2 regions of the Corynebacterium fournieri genome follow, and region 1 is predicted to be linked to the other one. Evidence: riboswitches for the same ligand, from Rfam matches in the RefSeq annotation. Region 1 holds a riboswitch; the other holds the start of a gene.
The links. Region 1 has a riboswitch for thiamine pyrophosphate ahead of CFOUR_RS04185 (ECF transporter S component). Riboswitches for the same ligand answer to the same signal wherever they lie in the genome.
Positions count from the first base shown of each region.

Region 2: another riboswitch for thiamine pyrophosphate. It lies ahead of thiC (phosphomethylpyrimidine synthase ThiC); the one in region 1 lies ahead of CFOUR_RS04185 (ECF transporter S component).

Region 1 covers NZ_CP047210.1:841,257-852,503, forward strand. The annotation lists gene CFOUR_RS04160 (DHA2 family efflux MFS transporter permease subunit) at 1-539, opposite strand, end outside; gene CFOUR_RS04165 (DUF4185 domain-containing protein) at 573-1,997, opposite strand; gene CFOUR_RS04170 (cupin domain-containing protein) at 2,140-2,559, opposite strand; gene CFOUR_RS04175 (hypothetical protein) at 2,613-3,659, opposite strand; gene CFOUR_RS04180 (DUF808 domain-containing protein) at 3,681-4,589, opposite strand; TPP riboswitch at 4,672-4,790, shown strand; gene CFOUR_RS04185 (ECF transporter S component) at 4,782-5,399, shown strand; gene CFOUR_RS04190 (ABC transporter ATP-binding protein) at 5,400-6,728, shown strand; gene CFOUR_RS04195 (energy-coupling factor transporter transmembrane component T family protein) at 6,729-7,490, shown strand; gene CFOUR_RS04200 (nucleoside/nucleotide kinase family protein) at 7,487-7,954, shown strand; gene CFOUR_RS04205 (dipeptide ABC transporter ATP-binding protein) at 7,941-9,908, opposite strand; gene CFOUR_RS04210 (ABC transporter permease) at 9,905-10,981, opposite strand; gene CFOUR_RS04215 (ABC transporter permease) at 10,994-11,247, opposite strand, start outside.
Region 2 covers NZ_CP047210.1:587,363-598,609, reverse strand. The annotation lists gene CFOUR_RS02905 (DMT family transporter) at 1-441, opposite strand, end outside; gene accC (acetyl-CoA carboxylase biotin carboxylase subunit) at 520-1,905, opposite strand; gene accB (acetyl-CoA carboxylase biotin carboxyl carrier protein) at 1,913-2,473, opposite strand; gene CFOUR_RS02890 (pyruvate carboxylase subunit B) at 2,476-4,035, opposite strand; partial or broken gene CFOUR_RS02885 (MFS transporter) at 4,424-5,729, shown strand; gene prfB (peptide chain release factor 2) at 5,791-6,894, opposite strand; TPP riboswitch at 6,952-7,064, shown strand; gene thiC (phosphomethylpyrimidine synthase ThiC) at 7,062-8,885, shown strand; gene CFOUR_RS02870 (inositol monophosphatase family protein) at 8,893-9,693, shown strand; gene CFOUR_RS02865 (chymotrypsin family serine protease) at 9,690-10,547, opposite strand; gene CFOUR_RS02860 (DUF418 domain-containing protein) at 10,681-11,247, shown strand, end outside.

The DNA of each region.
Region 1 (11,247 bases):
ATCAAACCGAGCACGCCGACCGGGACGTTGACGAAGAAGATCCAGGGCCAACCGGAGGCGTCGACAAGCACACCGCCCAACAACGGCCCGACGACGGTGGCGAGGCCCGCAGTCGCGCCCCACACACCCATCGCCCCACCGCGCTCCTTCGGAGAGAACGTGCGGATCATCACCGACATCGTCTGCGGAGTCACCATCGCCCCGCCGAGGCCCTGGAACGCGCGGGCGGCGATGAGCGCCGCTGGCGACGCCGCCAGCCCGCAGGCCAACGAAGACGCAGTAAACAGCGCCAGGCCCGCAAGGTAAATCGTGCGGGGGCCGAAGCGATCGCCCAAACGCCCAGTGATCAGCAACGGCACCGCGTACGCGAGCAGGTAGGCGGAGTTGACCCAGATGACCTCGTTGTACGACGCCCCCAAGCCCTCCGAGATCGCGGGGATAGCCACGGAAACGATGGTGGAATCCACCAAAATCATGAAAAAGCCCAGCATCATCGACCACAAGGCCGGCCACGGCGAACGAGTTACGTTTTGCTGCACCGGGGCGATGATACTGGGCTTGGCTGACAGGACCTACTGGGGCAGCATCGCCTGCACCGATTCCGGCAGCATGTCCTTGTACAGCGGCAACGTGGCCGCGCCGATGGCGCCGACACCCGCGAGCACACCCAGGATGATTGCCAAGGTGCGCACGGTGGAGGAGGAGCCGGACGCTTCCGACTGGTCTTCAGCCTGGTTGCCTTCAGCCTCCGCATCGGGCGTTGCCTCGGCGCCGGGCTCCAGGACCTCCACCACGGGTTCCTCGCGCACGGCGTCGGCGTCGATGCCGTACAGCTTGTCCAGGCCCTTCACGTTGAACTGGGTGGCGGTGTAGCGGTCGCCGGTCTTGGTGTTCCACTGGGACACGACGATGTCCATGTCGTCCAGGTGCGACCCCGGCACGATGTAGCCGCCGTAGGGCTGGGACCAGTTCAGCGGGGTCTGATCGCGCTCCCACGGTCCGTTGTGGGCCACAGTGGCCACGCGCACATCATTCCAGTTGCGCTCGAGCGTGTCGGAAATGCGAACCTCCACATCCTCCGTTTCCTCGTTGAACATCACCAGGACCCAGTGCCCGTCGATGTAGCGCAGGTTCATCTCGCCTGCGCGCACGTCGCGGTCCAGGATCGGCTCGGCCTCCTTGCCCCACTCGCCCGAAGATTTGCTGTACACCTCCCAGTTGGCCGGCTTGCCAATGTCTTCCGGCTCGAAGCGGAACAGGAAGACGGGCGATTCGCGGCCGAACTTCGTGCCCGTGGCGTAGATGTAGCCGTCCGGTCCCTTCTCCCAGCTGATCAGCTGCGACAAACCGCTCAAGTAGTCGCCGGGGGTGGAGGCGACGGAGGACCAGGATTTGCCCTGGTCGGTGGACTTCCACACCTGGGAGGAAAGCACGGTGCCGAGCGGGGCGTGCCACGTGCCCTGCATGTACAACACGCCGCCGATGTTGATCACGTCGGAGGGGATCAGCGTTTTCTCACCGACGCGGTGGTAATCGATCATGTCGGTGACTTCGGAGGTGTTGTCGATGGGGCGGACGATCTTGATAAAGCCGTCCTCGTCCTTCGTCGCCACCACGCCCACCGGGCTCATCCAGCCGTTGCCGAAATCGCCGCGGAAGGAATCGCCGAAGATCATGGCGAACTCGTCGTCGCTGATCGGGGCCATCGTGCCCAGATCGCCGGTGCGGAAGCCGGTGTGCTCGGAGTACTTGCCCAGTACGTCGTCCATGATTTGGATGGTGGTGCCGTTGGGCATCCGCATCGGTGAGGAGGCGGTCTTCTTCGGTGGTTCCACGTTCACCCACGGTTTCTTCTCGGTCCGCTTCTTCGCGGGGGTGCCGGAGGAGCTGCTCAGGCTCGATTGCGCGTGCGCCGCAGGCAGGGGCACGGCAGCCAATGCAAGTGCGCCGGCCACGCCAGCACTGATCAGGGACAGGGGCTTCGACGAGGTGCGCATCAAGTTAGCCTTTTCAACAAATGTTACTCAAAGTGTGCAAAGAGACAGAGAGCACTGTAGCACCTGGCGCCGACTCGGGTGTGGGCTAGAAAAGCCCGGATGCGAGCGTGTCGCATCCGGGCTTTCACCTGCGTAGTAGAGGCTAGACCGCGTCGGTTTCGTTCGGGTCGTTGTCGGCGTCCGCCTTGGTTTCGTGGCGGGTGCCCGGCTTGTGCTCCGCCGGGGCGTAGATGGAGTAGAGCTTCGCCGGCGCGTCGGACTCGTTGACGAAATTGTGCCACTTGCCGGCGGGCACGAACGCCGCCCAGTCAGCCTTGATCACTTCGTCGATCTCGAGGTCGTCCTCGGACGGGCCGATCTTCGCGCGCAGCTCGCCTTCCTCGAGGCGGAGGAACTGGTCGTGGTCGTCGTGGATCTCGGCGCCGATCTCGCCGCCGACCGGGATGGTCATGACGGTCAGCTGCAGGTTCTTGCCGGTCCACAGCGTGTCGCGGAACGCCCCGTTGTCCAGCGTCGCCTTCTCAATGTCCACCACGTACGGGTTCGGTCCCTTATCAGCCATCGTTGCTCCTTTGTTGTTGGAATCACTCCAATTCCGACTGTAGGAGCATTTGCTTAGCGACGGTGCCTCCCGCCCCGCCTGCGACGCCGGTTCTTGCGTCTGAGCTGGACTTTCTCCACCTCCGTGAGGTAGCCGTCCCCCTTATTTTGCGCGGCCACGGCCGTCGGCTCGGGGCGTTGCGGTTCCTCGGCGGGCTCGTCGATGCGCCCGAACATCTCCGTCGGTGCACCGAGTTCCTGGGGCCGCGCGCCGCCGCCGAGGGAGACGTAGCGCGCAGTGTGCCGCGGTTTTACCTCGTCGTCGGGGTCGGTGGCGAAGTCCCGGTCCACCGTGACAGCCCACCCGCCGCCGGGGAAATCGATGAGCTGCCACGGTTCGGTCCGCCGCTGCGGCGCGCCCGAGAGTGCGGGCACCTGCTCGGTGCCCTCCTCCGGAGCGGCGGCGTCCACACCGGCCATCCCGTCCAGCAGCAAAACGCGCGCCCACAGCTCACCGTGCTCGAATCCTTGAAGCCAACGCAGCGCAGCTTCACTGTCGGGTTCGGTGAGGGCGCCGAGGACTCGACCGTCGAGGGTGGCAAGCGTTGCGCCGTCCATAGGCAAAAGCCCCACGAACCACTGGCCGGGGGAGCGCTGTTCGAGCTCGGCGGCGCCAAACTCGCCGACGGACGTATCCACCACCAGCATGTCGCCGGGCCGCAGCACCGCCGCGTCCTCCGGAGCGTTGTTGCGCGGCACCGCAAGTTGCGGCTCCGGCAGGACCACGTGCACGTCGAACCGGCCCGTCTGCCCGTTGAGGCTAACCGCGGCCACGGTCGCCGGCTGCAAGAAAGAGGAGTGGATGCGCTCGATCTCAGGAAAGTGGGCGCGCCACTCGGGCGCGACCTCGCCAAGCACAGGGCCGGGAAGATCACCGGTGCTGCGCCGGCGGACCCGCCACGACCGGTTGAGCGGGTTAGCTTCCAGCACCACGTCCACATACGTAGTGCCTCGCCGCCCCGCGAAATCCGAAAAGAGGGCGGCCTGCGAGACGTGGTCCACGGGCACTTCCACGCCCGCGCCCCACGTGGACGGGGCGAGGGGGTACTGCTTGGCTGCCATAGGGCGAATTGTAGGCAGGCGCTAGCGCAGCTTCTTCACCAGCTGCACCACGCCGAGCACGATGAAGCCGACGATCAAGCCCGCGACCATGGAAATGCCGGTCTCCACGAACCAGCCGAGCGCGCCGCCGCCGACGGCTTCCTGGCCCAGGGCGATGATGTGGTGCGGCCAGTGCCAGCCCACCACTTCGTCCAAACCGCGGATAATCAGGTGGCCGCCCACCCACAGCATCGCGACGGTGCCGATGACGCCGATGGCATTGAGCACGTGCGGCATCGCCTTGACCAGCGCACGGCCGAGCTTCGGTGTGTTGCCACGCTCGATCATGCCGCGGCCGATGTCGTCGATCTTGACCAACAGCCCAACTGCCCCGTAGACGGCAAGCGTGATGAAGATGCCCACGGCCACCAGCACGGCCGCCTCCATCCACACCGGCTGGTCCTTCACCTCGTCGAGGGAGATGATCATGATTTCCGCCGACAGGATCAGGTCGGTGCGGATGGCGCTGTTGGCCAGATGGTCTTCGTCTTCTTCGGACTTGTTCGCGGCCTTCTCCGCTTCCTCATCCGCGTTGGAACTGAACTTGTGCGCGATCTTCTCCGCGCCCTCGAAGACGAGGTACGTGCCGCCGAGCATGAGAATCGGGGTCAGCGCCCACGGGGCGAAGGCGTTGAGCAACAGCGCGATCGGCAGGATGATCAGCAGCTTGTTGCGCAGCGAGCCTTTGGTGATGCGCCAGATCATCGGCAGCTCACGCGCCGGGGTGACACCGGAGACGTACTGCGGGGTCACCGCCGCGTCGTCGATGACTACGCCAGCGGCTTTGGCGGATGTTTTCGCGGTCATGCCGGCCACGTCGTCCGCGCTCGCGGCGGCGGTGCGGGCGATCAGGGCGACGTCGTCGAGCAGGGCAAGTAGGCCACCGGCCATGTGGGATCCTTCCGGTCGGAGCTGGGAACTCGACCAGCATACGGTGTAAACCGTGGTTGATGTAGCATCATTCGTGCATAACTGAACCGCACACGGGTGCCGCCGCAGAGCACGCGGCGGCTGAGATGCCGAACACTCCTCGGCGAACCGTCGAACCTGATCCGGGTAATTCCGGCGATAGGAAGGAAGCACATGACTGCACCCGCCAATCCCGCGGCGCCGAAAAACAATTCCTGGCGCGTCATCGACATCGTCACTGCAGCCGTCCTGGGCGTTGCCTGCGGCCTGTTGTTTTGGGTGTGGAACAGCGTCGGCTACGCCGGATTCAAGGCGCTCGACGCACTGACACCGGGGCTGGGCGGGCTGGTCACCGGCATCTGGTTTACCGGTGGTGTGCTCGGCGGGCTGATCATCCGTAAGCCAGGCGCGGCCGTCTTCGTCGAGGTGCTCGCTGCGTCCGTGTCGGCAGTGCTCGGCAGCCAGTGGGGCCCTGAAACCGTGTACTCCGGTCTTGCGCAGGGTCTCGGCGCGGAGCTTGTGTTCCTGGTGTTCGCCTACCGCCGCTTCGGGCTTCCGACCGCGGTGCTTTCCGGCATCGGCGCTGGCGTCGGCGCGTTCATCCTGGAGCTCTTCCTCACGCCGAACCTGGCCATGAGCCTGCAGTTCAACCTCATCTACCTGACGTGCCTGATCATCTCCGGTGCGGTGCTCGCCGGCGTGCTCAGCTACTACCTGGTCAAGGCGCTGGCCCAGACTGGCGCGCTGGACCGCTTCGGTGCGGGCCGCGAGCGTTTCAACACCGCCGCGTAGATGTCGCTGGCCATTCGAGCGCAGGGGCTGAGCTACCAGCACGCCACCCGCCCGGCTCCCGCGTTTACCGGCGTGGACCTCGACGTCGAGCGCGGGGAGCGCGTCCTCATCACCGGCGACTCGGGCTCCGGGAAATCCACGTTGCTCGCAGTGATTGCGAAGCTTATCGACGACTCAGAGGACGGCAGCCGCTCCGGCACCATCGACGTGGACGGAACCGTCGGCATGGTCATGCAGGACCCGGAAGCGCAGACCATCTTGTCCCGCGTGGGCGACGATGTCGCCTTCGGGGCCGAAAACCTCGGCGTGCCCCGCCATGAGATCTGGCCGCGGGTGGAACGCGCGCTTGATGCGGTGGGCCTGGATGTGCCTTTGGAGCACAGCACCGCGCACCTGTCCGGCGGGCAGAAGCAGCGCCTTGCACTGGCGGGCGTTATCGCGATGGGAGCGGACATCCTCGTCCTGGACGAGCCCACCGCCAACCTGGATCCGCGCGGCCGCGACGAGGTCATCGCCGCGGTGGACCGGGTCTGCCAGCGCACCGGCGCCACCTTGATCGTGGTGGAGCACCGCCCGAAGCACTGGGCGGATGTGGTGGAAACCTACTACCGCCTAGACAATTCGGGCCTGGTGCGCATCAGCGCCGCCGAGCTACCGGACGCGCCGGCGCTGCCCCCGGCGAAGAAGGTGGCAGCGGGGGTGCCTGCGGCCGTCGCAACGCACGACCTGCTCACACGCTTCGGGCCGCCGCGCACAGTGCGCGCGCCGGAGGGTTACTCCACCGTCATCACAGGGGAAAACGGCTCGGGCAAAACCACGCTCGTCGAGGTGCTGGCGGGGCTGACTGCTCCGAAGCAGGGGCGGGTGGAGTACTCGGACGCCGTCGCGCAGGGGCTGGAAAAGCCGTCCATTCAGTGGTCGTCGAAGGACCTTGCACACCGCATCGGTTACGTGTTCCAGGAACCGGAGCACCAATTCGTCACCGCCACCGTGCGCGAGGAGATGGCGCTTTCGGGCGCGCCGCAGACACGCATAGACGACCTTCTGCACCGGCTGCGCCTCGAGCACCTGGTCAACGCGAACCCGTTCACCCTCTCCGGCGGGGAGAAGCGGCGCCTGTCCGTGGCCACCGCCCTGGTCAACGCACCCCAGCTGCTGATCTTGGACGAGCCGACGTTCGGCCAAGACGACCGCACCTTTGTGGAGCTCGTCGGGCTGATCCGCGAGCTGACCGAACAGGGCGTGACCGTCATTTCCATCACTCACGACGAAGCATTCATCGCCTCCTTGGGCGACCACGTCGAGCACATCACGGCGGGTGAGCGGTAAATGAATCTCCTTCGCGGCATCAACCCCGTCACGCGCATCCTCGGCCTGGCGCTTTTGACCACGCCGCTGATGTTCACCATCGACTGGGTCTCCGCCACCGTCGTGCTCGCCTTCACACTGTCGATGGTGCCGCTGTGCGGCTTGAGCTTCGGCCGTTTTCTCAAACGCGCGGCGCCGATTCTGCTTGTCGCACCGCTCGCGGGCATCCCCATGGCCCTCTACGGCCAGGCGGGAGGGCAGACGTATTTCGAGTGGGGGCTGGTGCACGTCACTGAACTGTCGGTCTCGCTCGCGTGGGCTGTGATCCTGCGCGTGTTGGCGATCGCGCTGCCTGTCGTGCTGCTTTCGGCAGACGTGGACCCCACGGACCTCGGCGACGGACTGGCGCAGGTGCTGCACCTGCCTGAGCGCTTCGTCATCGGCACCGTCGCGGCGCTGCGCATGCTCACGCTTCTTCGCAGCGACCTCGACGCCATGCGCCGCTCCCGCCGGGCGCGTGGCATCGCCGACCAGGGCAAGATCAAGTACTGGTTTTCCCTCTCGTTCGGCCTTTTGGTGATGTCGCTGCGCCGCGCCGGCAAGCTGGCCTCCGCCATGGAAGCGCGCGGTTTCGGCGGGCCGCACACGCGCATGTGGGCCCGCGAATCCAAACTCCGCACCCGCGATTGGGCAGTCATGGCCGCGTGCGTTGCCGTCGCCGCCGCCGCGCTCGCGCTCGCGTGGGCGACGGGCTATCTGCGCCCGGTGTGGGCTGTGCGATGACGTACACCTTGCTTATCGACGGGCCTTCGGGCGCCGGCAAAACCACCCTGGCCAACCAAATCGGCCACGCCTTGGGCATCCGGGTGGTGCACCTGGACGATTTCTACCCCGGCTGGAACGGCCTGGCCGCGGGCGCCCGGATGGTAGCCGAGGACGTGCTCGATCCGCGGCACCCGGGGTTTTGGCGCTGGGACTGGCAGCGAAACCGGCGCGCCGAGTGGGTCCCGCTCGAACCGGGGGCGGATGTGATTGTTGAGGGGGTGGGGGCGGTCACGGAGGCGTCGATAGGCGCTGCGAAAGCGCGCGGGGACGTGGACACGCTGCGGGTGAGCGCGGCCGCGGTAACGAGGAAAGCCCGGGCCCTTGAGCGTGACCCGGGCTACGCGCCGTGGTGGGACATGTGGGCGCAGCAGGAAAAGCTGCTGCCCAAAGTGGACGTGGACGTGGAGGTTAAGAGGGTGTGACCTCCTCGGGCGTGTACACCGTGCGCACACGGGAGCGCTCCGCGTCCGGGTCCGGAATCGGAATCGCCGACAGTAACGCCTTGGTGTACGGGTGCTCAGGGGTATCGAAGACATCGTCCGTGTCGCCGAACTCCACGAAGTTGCCCTTGTACATCACAGCCACGCGGTCCGACAGGTGGCGCACCACGGACAGATCGTGTGCGACAAACAAATAGGACAGACCCAATTTGCGCTTCAAAGAATCCAGCAAGTTGATCACGCCAGCTTGGATGGACACGTCGAGCGCGGAGACCGGCTCGTCCAGCACAATCACGGACGGGTTGGTGGCCAGCGCGCGGGCGAGGCCGATGCGCTGGCGCTGCCCGCCGGAGAAGTGGCCGGGGAAGCGGTCCAGCTGCTTCGCATCCAAGCCCACGGTGCGCATCAGCTCTGATATGCGGGCATCTTTGTCACCTTCGTACCCGAGCGCGTCGAGCGGCTCCTGGATGATTTCCTTGACGGTCATGCGCGGGTTCAGCGAGCTCATCGGATCCTGGAACACCATCTGGATGTTCTTGCGCGCCTCGCGCCGCTGGGACGCGTTCATCTTCGCGGCGTCCTGGCCGCAAATGACAATTCGGGAGTCGCCCTCCGGCTCCAGGTTCATAATCTCCAGCAGGGTAGTGGTCTTGCCAGAGCCGGACTCGCCCACGATCGCCATGCACTCGCCGGCGCGCACGTCGAAAGAGATGTGGTTGACGGCGGTGACGGTGCCGATGCGGCGCTTCACCAGCGCGCCCTTGGTCAGGGGGAACTCGCGGTGCAGGTTCTCCACCTCGAGCGTGACCTCGCGCTGATCGCGCGGGATGCCGGCGAACTTGTTCTCCGGCAGGACCGGGGCGGGAAACAGCGGCTTGCCGTTGATCTTGCCTTCGACGATTTCCTCGCGCCGGATGCAGGCAACCAGGTGGTCGTCGTTGTCGCCCTTGTCGGGGATGAGCGCCGGTTCTTTGGCCAGGCACTCGTCCACGGCGATGGGGCAGCGGGGCGCGAACTGGCAGCGGTCCGCGACGTCGATGAGCATCGGCGGGTTGCCGTCGATGTAGGTCAGCGGCTCAGAGGACGGCTGGTCCACGCGCGGCGTTGAGCCGAGCAAACCGACCGAATACGGCATCTTCGGGCTGCCGAACAGCTCGTGCACCTCGGCGCGCTCGACCGGGCGGCCGCCGTACATCACCAGCACATCGTCGGCAGTGCCAGCGACGACACCCATGTCGTGAGTGATCATGATGCAGGCCGCGCCGGTTTCGCGCTGCGCCTTCTTAATCACCTCGAGAATCTGCGCCTGGATGGTCACGTCCAACGCCGTGGTCGGCTCGTCTGCGATCAGCACCTTGGGGTTGTTGGCGATCGCGATGGCAATGACCACGCGCTGGCGCATGCCGCCGGAAAACTCGTGAGGGAACGACCGCAGGCGCTTTTTCGGCTCGGGGATGCCCACCAAGTCCAGCAGCTCCGCTGCGCGGTCCATCGCCTTCGACTTGGAGATGGTGTTGTGCGCCTGGATGGCTTCCACCAGCTGGGTACCGATGTCGTAGACCGGGGTCAGGGCGGAGAGCGGGTCCTGGAAGATCATGCCGATGCCGTTGCCGCGGATCTTGGACATCGCGGCGTCGGACTTGCCCAACAGCTCGTCGCCCGCGAACTTCACCGAGCCGGTGACCTTGGCGTACTCGGGCAAAAGGCCCATCACCGCCAACGACGTCACGGACTTGCCGGAGCCGGACTCGCCCACGATGCTGAGGGTGCGGCCGGGGTAGAGGTCGAAGTCGACGCCGCGCACCGCGCGCACCACGCCCGCTTCCGAGGGGAAGGAGACGTGCAGGTCGCGCACGGCGAGCACCGGGTCGCCCGTCGGGGCGGGAGCGGCACCGTTGAAGCGTGCGCCGCCGGGATTGTGGATGCTGGTTGTCATGCTGCGGAGCCTCCGGAGTTCGAGTTCGGATCCAGCGCGTCACGCAGGCCGTCTGCGATAAACGCCATGGACACGGTGAGCAGGGTCAGGATCAGGGCGGGGAAGTAGAACTGCCACGGTGCGGTAATCAGCGTCGATGTACCGGTTTGCAGCAGGGTGCCGAGCGAGACGTCCGGCAGCTTCACACCGAGGCCCAGGAAGGACAGTGCGGTCTCCGACATGATGGTGGAGACGATGCCCAGCATCAGTTGGATGATCAACAGCGAAGCGACGTTCGGCACCACGTGGCGCACGATGGTCTTTGGGCGGGAAACACCCATGAACTTCGCCGCGCGCACATAGTCGTTTTCGCGGATGGACAGCGACAGCGACCAGATCACACGCGCTGAGTACATCCAGCCGAAGGCGATGAGCACCACGGTGAGCACCTTCCAATCGCCGCCTGAGCCGGAAACCAGCAGGGCGATGATGAGGAAGGTGGGCACGGCAAGCAGGAAGTGGATGATGGCCAGGACGACCTTTTCCACGCTGCCGCCGTAAAGCGCCGCGCCTGCACCCACGATGGCGGAGATGATCGTGGTGGCGATCGACGCTGGGATCGCGATGGTCAGCGAGCGCCCGAGGCCGTGGACCACTTGGGCGAACAGGTCGTTGCCGGAGTCGGTGGTGCCGAACCAGTGCTCGGATGACGGGCCGACCGACAGGTTCAAAAAGTCGGGGTCTTGGTAGTTCCACGGGGTGAGGAACTTGCCAAAGACGGCGAGGAGGACAAGCAGGAAGAAGATGATCAGGCCGATGACTGCCGCCTTGTTGCGCATGAAGCGACGGTAGTAGATCTTCGCCTTGCGGGTGGCCTTCATCGTCTGCTGGTCGTCGATGCTGTTGCCCTGTTTCGGGATGGGGCGGGGAGTGTTTTCCTCCTTGCTCATCACGCCGTCGGCTTGGCGGCCGGTCTCGGAGATGGCGGTGAGGTCGTTGAGCGGCATGTTCGCGTGCATGCCCAGGCTGGTGGAGCTGTGCGCGCGGGGGTCTTTGAGTTTGCGGGATGCGCCGCGTGAAGTGTTCGGTGCCATGTTCGGTGCTCCTTAGCTCACGCGCACGCGCGGGTCGAGGGCGACGACGATGAGGTCGGCCAGGATGGCGGAGACGGCGGTCATGGCGGCGCCGAACGCAGCCACGACGACAACCCCGTGGACGTCGTTACGCGAAATTGTCTGGATGAAGTACTGGCCCATGCCCTGCCAGGCGAAGATGCGCTCGGTCATCACCGCGCCGGTGAAAATGCCGGGCACGGAGAACGCCACCGAGGTCGCCACGGGGATCAGCGAGGTGCGCAGTG
Region 2 (11,247 bases), 250 kb from region 1:
GCGCCCGATCTCAAGCACCATGACAATGCCGCCGACCACGATCAGGGCGCCGAGCAAGCGCAGCGCCCCCACTGCAACGCGCGGGGATTCGAACAGTCCGAACTGGTCGATGAGCAAGCCCATGATCACTTGTCCCAGGATGGGCAGGATCACGGTTTGCACCGGTCCGAGTTGAGGGAAGAGCACGATGTTGCCGGCGATAAACATCACGCCCATGAATCCGCCGAGCCACGCCCACCACGGCTGCGCGGCCGCCACGGCCATGTCCGGCACGAGCTCGCCGGCGACGGCGAACGCGATGGCGGAGGCGGCGACCACCGCGATGATGAAGGAGAGGAAGGTTGCCCCGATCGGGGATCCGACGCTTTGGCGCAAACGGGTGTTAATTGCGGTCTGGACGGGCACGATCGCGCCCACCAGCATCGCGAGAAGCAGCAGCATCTTTGTCCTCCCTCAACTCGAACAGGCAGCCGGGCGAGAAACGCACCCGGCTGCCTGCCTTCTTCCGCACCGCGACGGCTACTCGTCGGTGGGGATCGTGTCCATGTTCTCCAGCATCTTGGCCACGTAGCCGGTGTTGAACTCGCCGCTGCGGAACTTGTCGCTGTTGATCAGCTGCGCCTGGAACGGCGCGGTGGTGACAACGCCGTCGACCTTGAGTTCGCCGAGCGCGCGCAGGGTGCGCTCAATGGCGTCGTCGCGGGTCTCGGCCCAGCAGATGAGCTTGCCCACCATGGAGTCGTAGAACGGCGGGATGGTGTAGCCGGTCTCGATGTGGGTGTCCATGCGTACGCCGAAGCCGCCTGGTGCGCGGTAGTGCTCGATCTTGCCGGGGCGTGGAGCGAAGTTCTCGTTCGGGTCCTCGGCGTTGATGCGGCACTCGATGGCGTGCCCGCGGATTTGGATGTCGTCCTGGGTCAGGCGCAGCTTCTGCCCGGAGGCAATGCGCAACTGCTCTTGAATCAGGTCCACACCGGTGATCATCTCGGAGACGGGGTGCTCCACCTGGATGCGGGTGTTCATCTCGATGAAGTAGTACTTGCGCTCAATGTTGTCGAAGACGAACTCGACGGTGCCCGCGTTTTTGTAGCCGACCTCCTTGCACAGGTTGATGGCGGCTTCTTGCAGGCCAGCGCGCAGCTCGTCGTCGATCGCCGGCGACGGCGCTTCCTCGATGAGCTTCTGGTTGCGGCGCTGCGAGGTGCAGTCGCGCTCGCCGAGCGCGATCGCGTTTTCGCCGTCCGCGAGCACCTGAATCTCAATGTGGCGGATGTCGGTGAGGAAGCGCTCGATGTAGACCGAGGAGTCGTTGAACGCGGACTGCGCCTCGTTCATGATCTCGTTGAGGTCTTTTTCCAGCGTGTCCTCGGTTTCCACCACGCGCATGCCGCGGCCGCCGCCGCCAGCTGCGGCCTTGATCAAAAGCGGGAAGCCCGTTTGCTTGGCGACGTCTAAAGCTTCCTCGAACTCGGTGACCACACCATCGGAGCCGGGCACGGTGGGCACGCCCGCGGCCTGCGCGATTTTCTTCGCCTCGATCTTGTCGCCCATGCGGCGGATGTGCTCCGACGACGGGCCGACAAAACCGATGTTTTCGTCCTCGACCATCTTGACAAAGTCGGCCTTTTCGGAAAGGAAGCCGTAGCCCGGGTGGATGGCAGCCGCCTTGAACGCCATCGCCGCGGACACGATCAGCTCTGGGCTGTTGTAGCTTTTCGCGGCGTTGGCCGGGCCGATGCACACGGCCTGGTCTGCCTCCTTCACCGGCAGAGAGTCGCGGTCGCCCTCGGAGTAGGCGAGAATCGACTTGATGCCGAGCTCCTTGCAGGCGCGGATGACCCGCAGCGCGATCTCGCCGCGGTTGGCAATGAGGACGCTGTCCAGCAGCTTTTCGGATTCAGCCATGGGGTACCTACTTCGGTTCGATGATCATCAGCGGCTGGCCGTGCTCGACGGCGTCCTCGTTGTCCACGAGGATCTCGGTGACGGTGCCGGCGGTCTTGGCCTCGATGTTGTTCATCAGCTTCATCACCTCGACGATGCAGAGCACCTGGCCGACCTCGACGGTGTCGCCGACCTTGACAAACGGGTCCGCACCCGGCTTCGGGGCGGCGTAGAAGGTGCCCACCATCGGGGCCTTGACCTCGACGCCGTTGCCAGAACCGGCCGGAGCGGCCGCCTTCGGGGCGGCGTCCTTCGGCGCTTCAGCCTGTGCCGGTGCAGGCGTCTCCTGCTGTGCTGCCTCAGGTTGTGCCGGTGCGGGTGCCTCAGCCTTCGGCGCCTCCGGGGCCGGGGCTGCCGCCGGTGCGGGCGCTGCCGCCGGGGCTGCCTTGAGATGGCTCAGGCCGCCCGGAGTCTTGGACAGCGCCAGCTCGATGTCGCCGTACTTGATGCTCAGCTCTTCGATGTCGCCGGACTGGTTGACCCACTCGAGGAGGGACTTCAGCTCGTTGAAGTTGGTGGTCTCAGACATGGTTACTGCTCTCCTTTTTTGGTCAGGTTGATTTCAAGGTCGTCGGTCTTGAGGTGGAATTCGCCGGATGCGGTGGTTTCGTAGATCTTCTGCACAAGCTTGGTCAGCTCGCCGCCAGGCACACCTTCGCCCTGGCCGGCGCGGCCTTCGGCGACGAAGCGGCGCATCTCGTCGACGTTGTTGCCCGGGATGTTCGCGCGCAGCAGCAGGGTGTCGATGTCGTCGTCCGGGTACTGCTCCTTCAGGCCCGGCAGGCGCGGCTCGAGCTCCGGGCGGCCTTCCTGAATCTCGGAAGAGCCGTTGGCCTTGATCTTTTCCAGCGCGTCCGGGTCGATCGGGGCGAGCGGCTCGCCGTAGTGGCCGAGCGCGTACTTCTTAATTTCGTTGGGCACCACGGAGTAGCGCTCGCCGGAGATCACGTTCATCACAGCCTGGGTGCCCACGAACTGGGCAAACGGGGTGATCATGATCGGGTACGCGAGTTCTTCGCGCACACGGGCAGTTTCGTAGAGCAGATCCTCGAAGCGGTCCGACAGGCCCGCGGTGGCCAGCTGGGACTCGAAGTTGGTGAGCATACCGCCGGGCAGCTGGTGCATGTAGTGCACGCCGTCGAACGCGCGCGGCTTGCCCACCGGCTTGTCCTCGCGGTCCGCGATCTCCTGCAGCTTCTTGCTGGCGTTGTCCACGCGCTCGTCGTCGATGTTGACGGTGTAGCCCAGCGCACGCAGGTCCCGGGCCAGCGCCTGGGTTGCCGGCTGGCCCTGGCCGTTGGCCAGCGGGGCGATCGACGTGTGAATGGAGTCCACGCCGAGCTCGGCCGCGTAGATGTAGGTCAGCGGCGACAGGCCGGTCAGGGAGTGGGTGTGGACCTCCAGCGGCAGGTCGTTGCCGATCGCGCTGCGGATCGCCGGGATCAGCGTCTTCATGCGGTCCGGGGTGAGCAGGCCGCCGGCGTCTTTGAGCATGATGCGGTCCACGTTGGTGCGCTCGACCAGCTCCTGGGCCTTGTCAATGTAGAGCTCGTCGGTGTGCACCGGCGACAGGCAGTAGGACAGGCAGCCGTAGGTCTCGGCTCCGAGTTCCTTGGCCAGGATGAGGGTGTCGGCGATGTTGTCGATGTCGTTGAGGCCGTCGAAGGCACCGATGACGCGGAAACCGTTCGCATAGAGGCGCTCGACCCAGGCATGGATGACGTCGTCAGGCAAAAAGTCGAAGGACGCCAGGTTGCGGGATCGCACCATGGAGCGGAACTTCGTGTTCGGCGCCGCCTCGTGGACCTTGCGCACACGCTCCCAGGGGTCCTCCCTGAGGTAGCGCACCGGCACGTCGAACTGGATCGGTGCAACCAGGTCCACATGCTCGAAGCCGGCGTTGGTGACGTCGTCGAGCAGGTCCATGATGTGCTCGGTACGCATGCGGGTGGCCCAAATGGACTGGTGCGCGTCGCGCAGCGTGGTGTCGATGATTTTGATTTCGCGCTCGCTGTCCGCAGGTCGACCGCCCGCGGCGAAGATCTCAGCGAGGCTTTCCGTGCTCAGCTCTTCTGGACTGAGTGCAGCCATTGCTCCTCCTTTGTTACGCCAGACCGTGGCAACTGCCGTGTGGCTAGCCACCGTTGCGCTCAATGTACGCGCCACAAAGTGTGGCGCGCGACTCATTTCCTAACAAAGTTGTGAAACCGCACCTTGTCCACCGATATGCAAGGTAAGCCACTCCCCCCGTTCGTGGGTGCGCATGGAGCACTCGAGTTCGCATAACGAACACACAACTAAAGGTGCAACCACGGGAACGGGCTGGTCAGAGCGGTTTCGGCAAACTGCGCGACTGCTGTCAAATCGATCTTGGGTGTTTTGCGTCATTCCCACGCCGGGAACGTGACCCAGCTAATACATTTCCGTTCAAGCACCCGAGCCCGAAGGAGGACCCGTAAGTACGAAACAACGATTTGATCTGGGCACAACCCATATCGCGGCGGAACGCCCAGCCGACAGGAAGTCGCTGGGCGCCAGCCTCATCGGACAGCTCCTCGAATGGTTCGAGTGGAGCTCCTACGCTGTATTCGCCCCGTTTATCGCAGCCGCCTTCTTCGACAAATCCGACCCCACCTCCGCCCCTGCTGGCCACGTTCGGCGTCTTCGCCGTCGGATTCCTGGTCCGCCCGCTCGGAGGCATCGTCTTCGGCCGCATCGCGGACCGCGTGGGACGCAAGAACGTGCTCATGATGACGATCATCATCATGGCGGTCTCCGCTGTGATCATCGGCGTAATGCCGACCTACGAGCAGATCGGCATCTGGGCCTCCGTGGGCCTGCTGCTGGTGCGCGTGATTCAAGGCTTCGCGCACGGCGGTGAATCTGCAACCGCCAACAGCTACATCCCCGAGATTGCCCCGCGCGATCGCCGCGGAAAGTGGGGCTCGCTGGTCTACATGTCCATCTTCGGCGGCTCCGTGATCGCCTACACCCTCGGCGGAATCATCTCGCTTGTGCTTTCGGACGAGCAGATCGGCGCCTGGGGCTGGCGCGTCCCGTTCTGGCTGGGTGCGGCAGCGGCCTTCGTGGCCCTCTACCTGCGCCGCCACATGCAGTAGTCGGAGCACTTCAACGAGATCCAGGAGGGCGGGGCGGACTCCTACGACCACCTCGCCGAGACGCGCCCCCAGACCCCGGCGCGCGCGAACTGGGCCAACATCTTGCTGGTCATCGGCATGGTCTCAGGCGTGACCGCGGCCCACTACACCTGGACCTCCTACGTTTCCACCTACGCCATCACCCACGAGGGCATGTCCACCCAAGGCGCGTACTGGGTGTCCGTCTTCGCCCAGACCTGCGGCCTGATCGCCCTGCCGCTGTGGGGCGCACTTTCAGACAAGATCGGCCGTAAACCAGTCATGTACACCTTCGCCATCGCGGTGGGCCTGCTGCAGATCCCGCTGATGGGCATGATCGATTCCCGGCCGTGGACCATGCTCGTCGCTGCCACCGTCGCCGTCGTGGCGGTGGCCGCGGGTGGCGCGCTGCTGGCGCCGGTGATGGCGGAGGTCTTCCCCACGTCCCAGCGCACCAGCAGCATCGGTTTCGCTTACTCGCTGTCAGTGGCCGTGTTCGGCGGCACCGCCCCGTACATCTTCCAGTGGTTTGCCGCCCACGATTTAACGCACATCTCCGGCATCTACGTGGTGGTGCTGTGCGTGCTCACGCTCATCAGCATGAAGATCCTGCCTGAGACCAAGGGCATCGACCTTCGCGACGCCTAACGTCCCCCGCCCCCGGGCGCAGCAGCGGCAACCGCTCCTGCGCCCTTTCATATTGCGCGGCTTAATCGGACTCTTGCTGCTGCGCCATGCGCCAGCGGATGCCGGCCTCCAAAAATCCGTCGATGTCGCCATCGAGCACCTTCTGCGGGTCGCCCACCTCGTACTCCGTGCGCAGGTCTTTGACCATCTGGTACGGGTGCAGCACGTAGGAGCGCATCTGGTTGCCCCAGCTGGCGTTGCCGCCGGCGCCAAGCGCGTCCATCTCCGCCTTTTCTTCCTGGCGCTTCTTCTCCAGCAGCTTCGACTGCAGCACGTTGAGCGCCGACGCCTTGTTCTGAATCTGGGATTTTTCGTTTTGGCAGGTCACCACAATGCCGGTGGGAATGTGGGTGATGCGCACCGCGGAGTCGGTGGTGTTCACGCTCTGCCCGCCGGGGCCGGACGAGCGGTAGACGTCGACGCGGATGTCCGAATCCGGGATGTCGATGTGGTCGGTCTGCTCCACCACGGGCAGCACCTCCACCTCGGCGAAGGAAGTCTGTCGGCGGCCCTGGTTGTCAAAGGGAGAGATGCGCACGAGGCGGTGCGCGCCCTGTTCCACGGAGAGCTGGCCGTAGAGGTATTCGCCGTGCACGACGAAGGTGGCGGATTTGATGCCGGCCTCCTCGGCGTAGGAGATGTCGTAAACATCCACCTTGTGTCCCGCCTTTTCGGCCCAGCGGGTGTACATGCGCATGAGCATCTCGGCCCAGTCCGCCGCGTCCACGCCGCCGGCGCCGGAGCGGATGTTCACCACGGCCTCGCGCTGGTCGTACTCGCCGGAGAGCATGGTTTGCACTTCCAACGAGTCGATCTGCACGGCTACGTCGGCCAGCTCCTCGTCGGCCATGGAGGCGTCGCCTTCTTCTTCCGCCAGTTCGTACATCACCGGCAGGTCGTCGATACGCGAGCGCAGCGAGGTGACCTTCTTCAACCGCGCCTGCACGTTGGAAAGCTCGGTGGTGACCTGTTGGGCGTGCGCGGGGTTGTCCCACAGGCTGGGGTCGCCGGCTTGCGCTTCGAGCTCGCGGGCGCGCTCACGTAGCACGTCGAGGTCCATCACCTTCTCAATTGTGGAGAGGGTGGAGCTTAAGTCCTTGATTCGTGCTTGAGTCTCCGGCTGCATAAGGGGGAAGTCTAGCGAACCGCCTGACGCGGCGGCCAAGACGGGATACAGTGGCCTGCGACCCCACACGGGCGCCCGGGGCACCGGGCTGAGATCGCGCTTTGGCCTGCGCGAGCACCGTTCGAACCTGTCTGGTTAGCACCAGCGAAGGAAGTAAGGAGATGGTCATGTCTGAAAAGCATGCCGACTTGTACGCAAACGAAATCCACCCGAAGCACTCCTACGCCCCAATTATGCGCGACGGCCTGGAGGTTCCGGAGACTGCGATCGAGTTGGACGACTCCCCCACCGGCCCGAACGCGCCGTTCAAGATCTACCGCACGCGCGGGCCGTACGCGGAGCCGGAGGTGGGCCTGCCCAACCTGCGCGGCGAGTGGATCACGGGCCGCGGCGACGTAGAGGAATACAGCGGCCGCGAGCGCAATCTGCTTGACGACGGCCGTTCCGCCGTCAAACGCGGCAGCGCCAGCGAGGAGTGGCGGGGTGAATCGCGCAATCCGCTGCGCGCCAAGGACGGCAAGCGCGTGACCCAGATGGCGTACGCGCGCCGCGGCGAGATCACCCGCGAGATGGAGTTTGTGGCGCTGCGCGAGCACTGCGACCCGGAGAAGGTGCGCGCGGAGGTCGCGGCGGGGCGCGCGATCATCCCGAACAACGTCAACCACCCGGAAAGCGAGCCGATGATCATCGGCAACGCGTTTTTGACCAAGATCAACGCCAACATCGGCAACTCTGCGGTGACCTCGTCCATCCGCGAGGAGGTGGACAAGCTGCGCTGGGCCACCCGCTGGGGCGCGGACACGGTCATGGATCTGTCTACCGGCGACGATATCCACGCCACCCGCGAGTGGATCCTGCGCAACTCCCCCGTGCCGATTGGCACGGTGCCGATCTACCAGGCGCTGGAGAAGGTCGGCGGCGTCGCCGAGGACTTGACGTGGGAGATCTTCCGCGACACCGTCATCGAGCAGTGCGAGCAGGGCGTGGACTACATGACCGTGCATGCCGGCGTGCGTCTGCCGTACGTGCCGCTGACTTCCAAGCGCGTCACCGGCATCGTCTCCCGCGGTGGCTCCATCATGGCCGGCTGGTGCCTGGCGCACCACAAGGAGTCCTTCCTCTACGAAAACTTCGACGAGCTCTGCGAGATCTTTGCCAAGTACGACGTCGCGTTTTCGCTTGGCGACGGCCTCCGGCCCGGCTCTGTGGCCGATGCCAACGACGCCGCCCAGTTCGCCGAGCTGAAAACCATCGGCGAGCTGTGCAAGCGCGCCTGGGACTACGACGTGCAGGTCATGATCGAGGGCCCGGGCCACGTGCCGCTGAACATGATCCAGGTCAACAACGACAAGGAGCAGGAGTGGTGCGGTGGCGCACCGTTTTACACGCTCGGACCCCTGGTCACCGACATCGCCCCGGGCTACGACCACATCACCTCTGCCATCGGCGCCGCCAACATCGCGGCCGGCGGCACCGCCATGCTGTGCTACGTCACCCCGAAGGAGCACCTGGGCCTGCCCAACCGCGACGACGTGAAAACCGGCGTGATCACCTACAAGGTCGCCGCTCACGCGGCGGACGTGGCGAAGGGGCACCCGGGCGCGCGCGACTGGGACGACGCGATGAGCAAGGCCCGTTTCGAGTTCCGCTGGCACGACCAATTCGCACTCTCGCTGGATCCGGACACCGCGCAGTCCTACCACGACGAGACGCTGCCGGCGGAGCCCGCGAAAACGGCGCACTTCTGCTCCATGTGCGGGCCGAAGTTCTGCTCCATGCGCATCAGCCAGGACATCCGCGACGAGTTCGGCGACCAGATCGCAGATCTCGGCATGCCGGCCTTCGACTTCGACGCCGGGCAGAAGCCTGTCACCGGGGCTGCGGCGCGAAGCGGAGAGCAGGAGATGGCGCAGGAGTTCCGCGACCTGGGCTCGAACGTGTACTTGGAGGAAAACGAGGACACACGCGCAGCTTCCCCGTCTGCGCAATAATGGCCGCGTGACCGATACGCAAGCCTTTATCTCTGACCACCGAAACGACTCCGATGCCGAGCTCGCCGAAGCGTTGGTGCGCCACGCGGGCCAGCTCGCCCTGCGCATGCGTGCGCAGGGCGTGGGCACGGACTACAAAACGTCCATTTCGGACGTGGTGACGGACGCCGACCGTGCGGCCGAGGCGTTTGTCGCCGAGGTGCTTGAGGCGCTGCGCGGCGACGACGGCGTGCTCGGAGAAGAAGGCGCGTCGCGCGCCTCTCAAACCGGCCGCACCTGGGTGATCGACCCGGTGGACGGCACGTACAACTTCTCGCAGGGCTCCGGCTACTTCTGCTCCGCGCTGGCGCTTGTAGACGACGCCTCGGCGCGCACCCCCGCCATCGGCGCAGTGCACCGCCCCGCCACGGACACGACGTGGCTGGCGGTCGACGGCACGGCCACGCGTGACGGGGTGGAGTTGGGGATGTTGCCGGAGGCGTCGTTAAGCGAAAGTGCTTTGGTGACGTACCTGCACCCCACGGACATGGCCGTCGACGCGCGGCGCGAGGTGTGGCTCAAGCCCGTGCGCGAGGCGGCGACAATCCGCATGATGGGGGCCGGTTCTGTGGACCTGGCCAACATCGCCTCGGGCCAGATGGGCGCGTGGCTGCAGCACAGCGTGGCGGACTGGGATTGGCTGCCCGGCAAGGCGCTCGTTGAGGCCGTGGGCGGGCGGGCCGAGAAAGTCGACGCAGGCGGGGTGACCTGGTGCGTTGCCGGCAACCCACGGATGGTCGCCGACGTAATCGCAGCCCTGGAGAGCTAAGGCAGGCGGAACCCGCCCGGGATGTCTGCCAGCACCGAGTCCATGCGCAGCGCGGCTGTCGGCGCGTGGATGGGCCCCTGCAGCGGCGTACGGCACGCCACGTTCAGCGGCGGGCCCCAGATACCGCCGCTGACCAGGCCGATGACGCGGTCGTCCACCATCAGCGGCGCGCCGGAATCGCCCTGCATGGCGCAGACGTGGTTGGTGTTGCGCGCCTCCCAGTCGCTGAAGGTGTAGCCGCAGGTGGTGCCGGAGGCCACGCCCGTTTTGCACACCACGCCGCCGGGACGCACTGGCGCGCCGCCGAGGTGGTTGACGGTCACACCGTTGTAGGAGCGGGTGACCTCCGTGTTCGCACCCAGGGTGATCACCGCGTAGTCCAGCTGCGGATTGACGTGTGTGATGGTGCCGGTGCGGCCGAGCTGCCAGGCGTCCGCGGAGCTCACCGCGTCGCCCACCTTGCCGCAGTGCCCGGCGGTGATGGCGATCTTCTCCCCGCGGTCGTTGTAGCCGGCCGCGGTGGTGGTGCACATGACTTCCTTGCCGGGCTCGGAGCCGACGTAGAGCGGGGTGCTCGGGCCATAGAGGGCGCGGCCGTGGCGCATCGCGTCCTCCGCCTCCGGGGGTGTGCGCGGGGCGTCGAAAAACGAGCCGGGCACGCGGTGCAGCACTTTGTCTGCCAGCGGCTTGGCCGCCAGCGTCTTGGACACCGGATCGGTGCGCCAGACGTAGTTGAGCACGTCGCCGACCGGTGCCTCCGCTTCTTGGGCGTGCGCCGCTGGGCTGCCTGCGACCACCGAGGTCACAAGCAGCATCGTGGCGGCGAGAAGGCGAGCGGCGGGCGAACGGCGCATAATTTCCCCAATCACATTGGCAACATGAGTAACAACAGAGATATTCAACCACATCTCTTTCGGCTTTGGGAGCGCTTCGGCACAGCTTCCGCGCACGTAGCCCGCTCCCCCGCAGTCGGGTAACTTATCGCCCATGCACGACAGCCGACAGCACACAGCCACGCAACCCCGCCTGATCGTTCCCGACCTCGCCCGCGGCACCGCGCTGCTTGGCATCGCCATGGCCAACGTCGCCCAAGCTTGGATCATCAACGACTGGTCGGAGGACCAGTCCCGCGTCGGCTGGTCCGTCGGCGGCGTGCGCCCCGACAGCGTGCTCGACCAGTTCGGCGCGGTGTTCGCCGCCATGTTCATCCACGTGCGCGGCCTGCCCATGTTTTCCACGCTGCTGGGCTTCGGCTTCGGGCTCGTCGCCGCCAGCCTCTACCGTAAGCACTACCCCGCCAAGCAGGCCCGGCGCGTGCTGTGGCGCCGCTATGGCTTCCTCGCGCTGTTCGGCCTCGCCCACAGTTTCTTGCTGTTCTACGGCGACATCATGCTCACCTACGGGTTGGTGGGCATCGCGCTGGCCGCCATGCTCACGCTGAGCTCGAAAACGCTGCGCATCATCGCCTACATCATCCTCGGCCTGTTCACCGCCTTCGGCACATTCGGCGCGGTAGCGTCCGTGTACTTCGATGCCACCGAGGGCTTCATCGAA